One region of the Planococcus sp. ANT_H30 genome, then DNA from elsewhere that is predicted to be linked to it. Evidence: riboswitches for the same ligand, from Rfam matches in the RefSeq annotation. Region 1 holds a riboswitch; each other region holds the start of a gene.
The links. Region 1 has a riboswitch for S-adenosylmethionine ahead of FQ085_RS04300 (O-acetylhomoserine aminocarboxypropyltransferase/cysteine synthase family protein). Riboswitches for the same ligand answer to the same signal wherever they lie in the genome.
Positions count from the first base shown of each region.

Region 2: linked by a shared signal. The riboswitch ahead of FQ085_RS11965 (methionine ABC transporter ATP-binding protein) and the one ahead of FQ085_RS04300 (O-acetylhomoserine aminocarboxypropyltransferase/cysteine synthase family protein) in region 1 are both predicted to bind S-adenosylmethionine.
Region 3: linked by a shared signal. The riboswitch ahead of metK (methionine adenosyltransferase) and the one ahead of FQ085_RS04300 (O-acetylhomoserine aminocarboxypropyltransferase/cysteine synthase family protein) in region 1 are both predicted to bind S-adenosylmethionine.

Region 1 covers NZ_VOBJ01000001.1:918,957-922,232, forward strand. Annotated here, with positions in the region: gene metX (homoserine O-acetyltransferase MetX) at 1-294, opposite strand, end outside; gene FQ085_RS04300 (O-acetylhomoserine aminocarboxypropyltransferase/cysteine synthase family protein) at 307-1,599, opposite strand; SAM riboswitch class I at 1,698-1,813, opposite strand; gene FQ085_RS04305 (glycerol-3-phosphate acyltransferase) at 1,947-2,588, shown strand; SAM riboswitch class I at 2,700-2,814, shown strand; gene FQ085_RS04310 (methionine ABC transporter ATP-binding protein) at 2,948-3,276, shown strand, end outside.
Region 2 covers NZ_VOBJ01000005.1:95,579-98,854, forward strand. Annotated here, with positions in the region: gene FQ085_RS11960 (methionine ABC transporter permease) at 1-411, opposite strand, end outside; gene FQ085_RS11965 (methionine ABC transporter ATP-binding protein) at 404-1,429, opposite strand; SAM riboswitch class I at 1,518-1,622, opposite strand; gene FQ085_RS11970 (thioredoxin family protein) at 1,728-2,054, opposite strand; gene FQ085_RS11975 (ribonuclease M5) at 2,060-2,398, opposite strand; gene gcvH (glycine cleavage system protein GcvH) at 2,744-3,124, opposite strand; gene FQ085_RS11985 (arsenate reductase family protein) at 3,205-3,276, opposite strand, start outside.
Region 3 covers NZ_VOBJ01000002.1:464,455-467,730, forward strand. Annotated here, with positions in the region: gene FQ085_RS08195 (alpha/beta hydrolase) at 1-20, opposite strand, end outside; gene FQ085_RS08200 (gamma carbonic anhydrase) at 133-648, shown strand; gene metK (methionine adenosyltransferase) at 705-1,901, opposite strand; SAM riboswitch class I at 2,103-2,215, opposite strand; gene pckA (phosphoenolpyruvate carboxykinase (ATP)) at 2,600-3,276, shown strand, end outside.

The DNA of each region.
Region 1 (3,276 bases):
AATTCCTGTTTTCGGATTTTTCGATAAAGGACCCGTCGATCCGTGACAGCCTCCGAGTACGTTAAAGGTAATCACTTGAAAAACAGTTGTATCCACGGGTTTTCCTGGTCCGATTAATCCTGCCCACCACCCTGGATTTTTTTCAGTACCGAATGCGTATTGGTTACCTGTCAATGCATGGCAAATCAGGATCGCAGGAGCTGTTTCATCTCCGAGACGTTCGTATGCAAGTTCCACATCATCTATCGTCTTAGTAGAGTCCAGGATTAATGAGCCAATGGATACTGTTTTCATGACGATCCCTCCTTATACCTTTTCCAAAACTGCTGCCTGTATGGCCTGTTCCAAATCAGCGATTAAATCTTCTGCATTCTCCAATCCAACAGACAAACGAATCAACTCTTCCGTTACGCCAGATGCAGTTAACTCTTCATCGTTCAATTGCTGATGTGTCGTGGAAGCCGGGTGAATAATTAGCGACTTGGCGTCTCCTACATTGGCTACATGAGACCAGAGATTTATGTGATCAATTACGTTACGTCCTGCTTCTCTTCCACCTTTGATACCAAAATTGACAATCGATCCATAACCTTCATTTTTCAAGTATTTCTTCGCCAATTGATGAGAAGGATGTTCTTCAAATCCAAGGAAGTTTACCCACTCGATTTGTGGATGCTGTTTTAAGTAATCTGCAATAATTTGAGCGTTGCTATTGTGTTTTGGAATCCGTAAATGTAAAGTTTCTAATCCTTGCAGTAAAGCATGAGCACTATCCGGGCTTAGTGAAGGGCCAAAATCACGTAATAATTGAACGCGAAGTTTTGTCGCAAAAGCTGCACCTGGTACATCAATGCCGTACCGCAGTCCATGATAGGTTTCGTCAGGCTGTGTATAATTTGGGAAACGTGGATTGTCCCAATTGAATTTCCCAGCATCCACCGCAACGCCACCAATTGTCGTTCCGTGTCCGCCAATCCACTTTGTCGCAGAATGAATGACGACGTCTGCACCAAACTCAATCGGGTTGCTGCCGTAAGGAGAGGCAAATGTATTATCAATCAATAACGGCAATCCGTTAGCATGGGCAATTTCTGCTACTTTTTCGACATCAAAAACATTCAAGCTTGGATTGCCAATAATTTCACCAAATATCGCTTTTGTTTTATCTGTAATTGCTGCTTTAAAATTTTCTGGATCGGTCGCATCGACGAATTTTGTTGTGATGCCATAGCGTGGTAGCGTGTTAGCAAACAAATTGTAGGTGCCACCGTAAAGACTGCTATCTGCTACGATTTCATCACCCGCTTCTGCAATGTTCAAAATGGAAAAAGCAATAGCGGCCATTCCTGAAGAAAGAGCAACTGCTGCAGTGCCACCTTCTAGTAACGCTACTCGTTGTTCAAAGACATCGACCGTCGGATTCATAATGCGTGAGTAAATATTGCCTGTATCTTTCAGTCCAAAGAGGTCTTGTGCATGCTGTGTATTTTTAAAAACATACGAAGTGGTTTTATAAACAGGAACACCTCTAGAGCCTGTCGTTGGATCTGGTTGTTGTCCTCCGTGTAATAATAATGTTTCTGGTTTAAAGTTTGTCATTTTCTATTCCCCCTGTTTTTTTAGTAGTAACACATGCTAAAGGGGACGAAAAAAGCCCCCTTCGCTAAGAAGAGGGCCGTAAATTACGGAGTTTCCTCCTCTTATCTCTCAGAACCTGTAAATCGATTCTGTAGGAATTAGCACCTTTACAAACAAAATGTCTGTCGGTTGCCGGGCATCACAGGGCCTATCCCTCCGCCACTCTTGATAAGAGTATTTGATTTGATTTTTGATCTTGTTGTGAAGTATAAAAACTTTATTGGCGTTTGTCAAGCTTATTAGTCAAAAAAATTTGAAACCTTGTCTTCTTTCAAACGTTATCTTTTAGTGTAGAGGAGGAATTAATGATGGTCATTTGGATTTTGCTCTTATTGATTACAGGTTATTTTATCGGTTGTTGTCATGGTTCACTTGTTGCACAAGCCGTATCAGGCGTGAACATCAAAAATTCGGGCGTAAAAAATTCCGGTGCTTCTAATGCAGCCATCGTGCTGGGTTGGAAATATGGTTTGCTCGTTGCCTTTATTGACGTTTTCAAAGGCTTTGCTGTTGTTGCAGGGTTACGTTTGTTAGTGGACTTAAGTAGCTTTTCAACTGCAACAATCTGGACACTATTGTTCGTTGCAGGAGCTGCCGTAATAGTTGGTCATAATTTTCCGTTCTATATGAACTTTGACGGCGGAAAAGGTACAGCATCTGTAATAGGTGTAATGATAGCGCTTGACTGGAAGCTCGGGTTGCTCGGATTATTGTTATTGATCATTGTTTCACTGGTAACAAATTATCTTGTCATTGGCGTATTCGTTTTGTACGCCGTGTATTTTGTAATTGCCTTTATCCCTGCAGTCGGTCTATGGCCGTTACTAATAGCGCTAGTCCTGTTCACGATGGCTGTATGGAAACATCGAGAAAATATTATACGAATAAAGAATGGCAATGAACCTACAGTATCATCAGTTTTTCGAAAGAAACCTACCCCGTCCATTTAGAAAGGAATACAATGAATTTTGAAGATTAAAAAATAAATTTCAATATTCATCTTGACTTTTTTGTTATTCCGCCATAAAGTAGGAATCACGAATCGAATAGCATACATCACTTTCTTATCCAGAGAAACCGAGGGACAGGCCCTATGACGTTTCGGCAGCAGATTTGTTTAACCGCAAAAACTGTGCCAACTCCTGCAAATGCATCCATGCATTTGGAAGATGAGAATTAGATGGTTTCAACAGGAGCCCTCTTTTTTCTTATGGTTAAGAAAAAAGGGGGCTCTTTTTGTCTAGTTTCTCGACGGATTGTGAGCATTAACGATTTGAATAACAATACAGCATGAGGAGGTCTACTTACTATGATTCAATTCGAAGGCGTCGCCAAAACCTACCAATCAGGTAAACAGGAAATCTATGCATTGAACGGCATCGATTTAACTGTCCAAACTGGCGAAATCTACGGAGTTATTGGCTTTAGTGGAGCCGGTAAAAGCTCGCTAATCCGCACTGTAAACTTGCTCGAACGTCCTTCTAAAGGACGTGTATTAATTCACGGAAAGGATATTTCGACGCTATCTAGCAAAGAAATTCGTACTATCAGAAAAGATATCGGTATGATTTTCCAACATTTTAATTTACTCCATTCAAAAACGGTTTATCATAACGTCGCTATGCCGCTCCTGTTAGC
Region 2 (3,276 bases), on a different contig from region 1:
GGTGCCGGTTGTTGCACCCATTGAACGAGCCGCCTCGATCACACCTTTATCAATTTCTTTTAGCGCAATTAGCACCATTCGTGCATAGAATGGAGCTGAACCGATGATTAATGCCGGTAAAGCCGCATTCGGTCCGCGAATCGATCCCATCAAGAACAAAGTGACAGGAATCAATAAAATGATCAAGATGATAAAAGGAATTGAACGGAAAATATTGACGAATGCGCCAGTCAGCCAATTAACGAGTTTGTTTGCCCACAATTGTTTCGGTGCTGTTAAGAACAAGATAATACCAAGTGCTAAACCAATAACAAATGTAAATACAGTTGATAATGCGGTCATGTAAAGTGTTTCAAGAGTAGCTTCCCACATGCTGTCCCACTTTACATTTGGAAATAACGATTCAATCATTGTCCATCACCTCCGCTTGAATATCTTCTGAGCGAAGAAATACCAGTGCTTCTTCAATTTCTGCTTGAGATCCTTTAAGCTGTAAGATCAAGGTGCCGTATGCGCCACGCTGCGTATGTGAGATATTGCCTTGAACAATATTCACTTCCACGGCATGACTGCGAATCAATTTAGTTAAAATGGGTTGTTCGGTTTGATCGCCAACAAAAACCAATTTCACCAATTCGCCAGTTGGGTATAATTCCCGCAGGTTTTTGATGGTTTCCTGTGAATCTCCACTGTCGGCTACTTGCGCAACAAAGCGTTTCGTGATTGCCTCTTTCGGTGATTGGAACACATGTAAAACGTCGCCAAGTTCTACAACTCGTCCGCCTTCCATTACAGCCACACGGTGGCAAATTTTCCGGATGACGTGCATTTCATGAGTAATCAGTACAATTGTCAATCCCAATCGCTTATTGATGTCTACTAACAAGTCAAGAATGGCATCTGTTGTTTCTGGATCGAGTGCTGATGTCGCTTCGTCACACAACAAGACTTCTGGGTCATTTGCTAATGCCCGGGCAATACCGACGCGTTGTTTTTGTCCTCCTGATAGCTCAGAAGGATAGGCGTTTTCACGACCCGTTAATCCGACTAATTCAATTAACTCCTGTACACGATTTCCGCGTTGTGCTTTTGCCACTCCGGCAATTTCTAGCGGAAATTCAATATTTTCTCTCACTGTACGAGACCATAGTAGATTAAAATGTTGGAAAATCATACTGACTTTCTGACGTGCCTTGCGTAATTCTCCGCCTTTAATCGCTGTGATAATTTGTCCATTAATCTCTACAGTTCCTGACGTTGGTTTTTCTAACCCATTCAACAATCGGATTAAGGTACTTTTACCTGCTCCACTATAACCAATAATACCGAATATCTCTCCATCAGAAATGGATAAGTCCACTTGATCCACAGCTGTTAAAATCGCCTTGCCTGTATCGAATTTTTTTGTCACTTGCTTTAACTCAATCATTCTTCCAACACTCCTAAATCTTAAAAATAAAAAACCCTTCCGCGCATAACTGAGCAGAAGGGCAAACGTATAGTATACGGAAACCAATCTCTCATCGTCCAAAGCTTTCGCTTTGTGTGATTTGGCACCATTTCATTTTCATGACGGTTGCCGGGCTTCATAGGGCACTTCCCTCCACCACTCGTAATAAGAGTTTTGATATGAAATTTTTGAAAAACTTAAGGACTGTATTCTATTTGACTCTTCGCTTGTTGTCTAGATTTCAGACAAGCAATTGGTTTTTTATCAGAAGACTAATTTACCATGACCGGCTGTATTCGTCAACAGGTTTTAACTTACTATACAAGTATGGCACTGATTGAAAAGCATAGATTTTCTCTTTTAGTTTGCCACCTTCTGTTATAAGTAAGCACGGTACACTCTCCACTTCGTAGAGATCCGCTATTTCTTGAACGTAATTTAAATTTGCTTTGCCCATTGGAAGATCCGGTAACAATTCGGTGACAACTGATAGCATCTTAGACGCAACCTGGCAAGTTCCACACATTGGCGCGTACAAATAATAAGCCGTTGATTTATTCGTATTCTTTTCTTTGATCCATTCTTTGTGCGTCCATTCATTCATTTTCTTCATCCCTCTGTTAATAGCTTATTTACCTGGATATTCGCTGTGATGAGCACATCCATCAAGATCCGGAGCGGTGTTGCTGCAACTTCTTTATAATTTCGGTTAATGTAAAAATGACGAGCTTCAGGAAATTCACGCTTGACGAGTTTCCTCAGTTTTTCTCCTGAAGAGTCTGCATCTACTAGTATGATCATATCCTGGCCTTCGTACGGTAATAGTAACTCTTCCAGTCTCGATGCACTTACTGTACCATTTGTACAAAGAATCGTCACGGGTTCTGCAATGAGTGGTGCAATCCTTGACTTATCACTGAGCCCTTCGACAACAATCACCTTTCCCATAACACTCACCCCATCAAATATAAAATAAGAAAAGTTCTAAGACTTAGCGGTAAAAGAAAACTTTCGTTTTATTGCGATAAAGCTCTTTATATAAGTCGAACTAATGATTTCCACTTGTTGATATTCCGTAAAACAGCAGTGCTTTCGAGCTCACAGGATGTGGATCATGCAACCCGTTCCTTTGCTGAGCACAAAGCAGTATAGAAAAGTCGGTTTCTTTTACCAACTTATCTAGTTTTAAAATACCAATAGAACAGGCTGACGTCCATTTCCATGACTTATGCGAACTGCTGACAACACTTATCGGTCATAAAAAAAAGCGCCAAGATAGGCGCTTTTCAGTAATTACTCGTTGGTCATTTCTTTGTATTCGTCTGCTGTCATCAATGCATTAACTTCTTCTTCAGAAGGGGCTTCGATTACAACCATCCAAGCCTGCTCGTAAGGAGACTCGTTCACAAATTCTGGGCTATCTTCAAGTTCAGAGTTAACCTCGATTACTTTTCCGCTAATTGGCGCATACAATTCTGAAACCGTTTTAACGGATTCAACACTGCCGAAAGGCTGATCTTTTTTTAGCTCGTCTCCAACTTGTGGAAGTTCAACAAAAACGATATCCCCTAGTTCCGCTTGTGCGAAATGAGTGATACCGATACGTGCATTGCCATCTTCGGTTTTAACCCATTCATGTTCTTTTGAATAACGAAGTTCTGCTGGTGTGCTCATCTTGACCCCTCCAAATTATGTAGTTCATTCACATTCAGTTTGACATAAACAGCCGCGAAATACAAGATGGTGCTACTCGCTTACAACCAGCTATTTTGATAATCTGCTTCTTTAAAGCCAAGTGTCACTTTTTCACCATCCCAAGCCAAGGG
Region 3 (3,276 bases), on a different contig from region 1:
TCAGCCTGCCATTTCCACATAATCCAACTTCCTTTCCCTGCTAATCAATTCTTGATGTTGTCTGTTAATTTGACGTTTTGATTTGATTTGTTACGATTAAGAATATCTTATCTTGTTTAAAGGAGCTTTGCTATGATTTATCCATTTAAAGACAAATTCCCTAAAATCGATCCATCTGTTTTCATTGCAGACTACGTCACAATTTCTGGTGATGTGACAATTGGCACAGACTCTTCTGTGTGGTTTAATACGGTGATTCGCGGGGATGTCTCTCCGACGATTATTGGCGATAAAGTCAACATTCAAGACCTCTGCATGCTTCATCAAAGCCCGGGTAAAACCTTGCTTCTTGAAGATGACGTGACCATTGGCCATCAAGTTACACTTCACAGTTGCATTGTTCGTAAAGGTGCTCTCGTCGGCATGGGTTCGATTATTCTTGACGGCGCTGAAATCGGAGAAGGCGCATTTATTGGTGCGGGTAGTCTCGTACCGCCTGGAAAAGTTATCCCTCCTGGCATGCTAGCACTCGGACGCCCCGCGAAAGTCGTCCGCGAACTTCGTGAAGACGATAAAGAAGATATGGAACGTATTGTTCGAGAGTATGCAGAAAAAGCAGCTTATTATAAATCACTCCAAAAAAAGTAACAATAAAAAAGGACGACCGGGCATCACTGCCTAGTCGTCCTTTTCGTTTTGTTAACTTATACGCCAGCTTGTTCTTTTAAGATCGCTGCTTTGTCTGTACGTTCCCACGGCAAATCAACATCCGTACGGCCAAAATGTCCGTAAGCTGCCGTTTGCTTGTAGATCGGGCGACGTAGATCCAACATTTTAATGATGCCAGCAGGACGCAAGTCAAAGTTTGCACGTACCAAATCATCTAATGTGTCTTCATCAACGATGCCAGTTCCAAACGTATCAAATGCGATCGATACAGGATGTGCTACACCAATTGCATAAGCTAGTTGCACTTCGCACTTATCTGCAAGGCCAGCTGCGACAATGTTTTTTGCAACATAACGTGCCGCGTAAGCCGCTGAACGGTCAACTTTTGTTGCGTCTTTCCCTGAGAATGCGCCGCCACCGTGACGAGCATAACCACCGTATGTATCTACGATGATTTTACGTCCAGTTAAACCTGCATCTCCTTGAGGTCCACCGATAACAAAACGGCCAGTTGGGTTGATAAAATATTTTGTTTCTTCATCGATCCACTTTGCTGGAACAACTTCGTTAATGACGTATTCCTTAATATTACGTTGAATTTGTTCTAACGTTACTTCTGGATGATGTTGAGTTGAGATAACAATGGTATCCACACGAAGCGGTTTGTTGTTTTCGTCATATTCAACGGTCACTTGCGTTTTGCCATCTGGACGCAAGTATGGAAGAATTTCTTCTTTGCGTACTTCAGCCAAACGATGTGCCAATTTATGTGCCAATGAAATTGGCAAGGGCATTAACTCTTCTGTTTCGTTGTTCGCATATCCAAACATTAACCCTTGGTCACCTGCACCGATATCGTCTAACTCTTTATCTGTCATTTGGCCTTCGCGTGATTCAAGCGCTACGTTTACTCCAGCAGCGATGTCCGGTGATTGCTCATCGATTGCGGTAAGAACTGCACTTGTTTCTGAGTCGAAACCATATTTAGCTCGCGTATAGCCAATTTCTCTTACCGTTTGTCGAACGACTTTCGGAATATCCACATACGTAGAAGTGGTAATTTCTCCGGCTACTAGAACGAGTCCTGTCGTAACGGTCGTTTCACACGCAACGCGTGCATTTGGATCCTCGGTTAAAATGGCATCCAAAATAGCATCTGAGATTTGATCACAAATTTTATCTGGATGTCCTTCTGTTACTGATTCTGATGTAAATAATCGACGGTTTTTCAAAAAATGTTCCTCCTTATATCCTGCGAGATTGCTCTCGAAATTGATACGGTACTCGTTTCCCATGTCAAGTCCGTTCCAGACAATCTGGATTGAACTTCAAGCCGTTTGTGGCCTTTCACACGAGGATTAAGGGCATTTCACAAAAAAATCCCTTCACTCATTCGTCATGAGGAAAGGAAGAATCATCATTAGCACCTTTCACTCTTATCATCCAAGGTCTGTGCACCTTGTGTCAGGTTGGGCACCATCACTGCAAAAGCAGCAGGTTGCCGGGTTTCATAGGGCCTGCCCCCTCCACCAGCTCGGAATAAGAGTATCCGTTCAATTTTTCATCATACGGAATTAGCAAAGCGATGTCAACAATTTTCGAAAATAAAATTACATTCTTCAAATAAAAACAATGATTTTTTGATTATGCTATTCTACTAAACTTTAGATTCCCGCAAGTAAAAAACCAAACTATTCAGTAATATCTCTGTTCACACAAAGCCATTGTACACTGTAGAAAACCGCTTTAAAAGGCATCAGTACTATTTAGAAATTATAGAAATAATTCTACGTATTGTCGGAGCTATCCTCTAATATTTTTTAATTTCCCCAGTGGATTAGTGTAGACTAATAAAGCTAATGTGTTATACTAATGAACGAATATACATCCTCCCCATTATGGGAATAACAGAAAAGGAAGGTACATATATATGACTTCAGTGAACTTTGCAAACGATTTAAAAGATCTTTTGACTGGCCAAAATGTGCATGTTCAATTATCAGTGCCACAATTAGTGGAAGCGGCAACATCCCGCAAAGAAGCAGTATTAACTCGGGAAGGCGCTGTAACAGCGGAAACAGGAAAATATACTGGCCGCTCACCGAAAGACAAATACATGGTGGAAGAAGAAAGTTCTAAAAACAAAGTCGACTGGGGCAATGTGAACCGTCCGATTTCAAGCGAAGTATTTGAAAAGCTTTACGCTAAAGTGATTAAGCACCTTAAAGACAAAGATGCGCTTTATGTATTCAAAGGATTTGCCGGAGCCGACCATGAATCACGTGTGCCCATCCAAACAATCAATGAATACGCATGGCATAATCTATTTGCTCACCAATTGTTCATCCGGCCTACAGCTGAAGAATTGCAAACACACGAAGCTGAATTCACAGTTGTGTACGCTCCGACTTTTCAAGCAGACCCTGCAGTTGATGGTACAGCTTCTGAAACATTTATCATTGTATCGATGGAGCAAGGCATTATTTTGATCGGCGGCACTGAGTACGCTGGCGAAATGAAAAAATCAATTTTCTCTATCATGAACTACTTACTTCCTGAAAAAGGAATTTTACCTATGCATTGTTCAGCAAACGTTGGTCCAGAAGG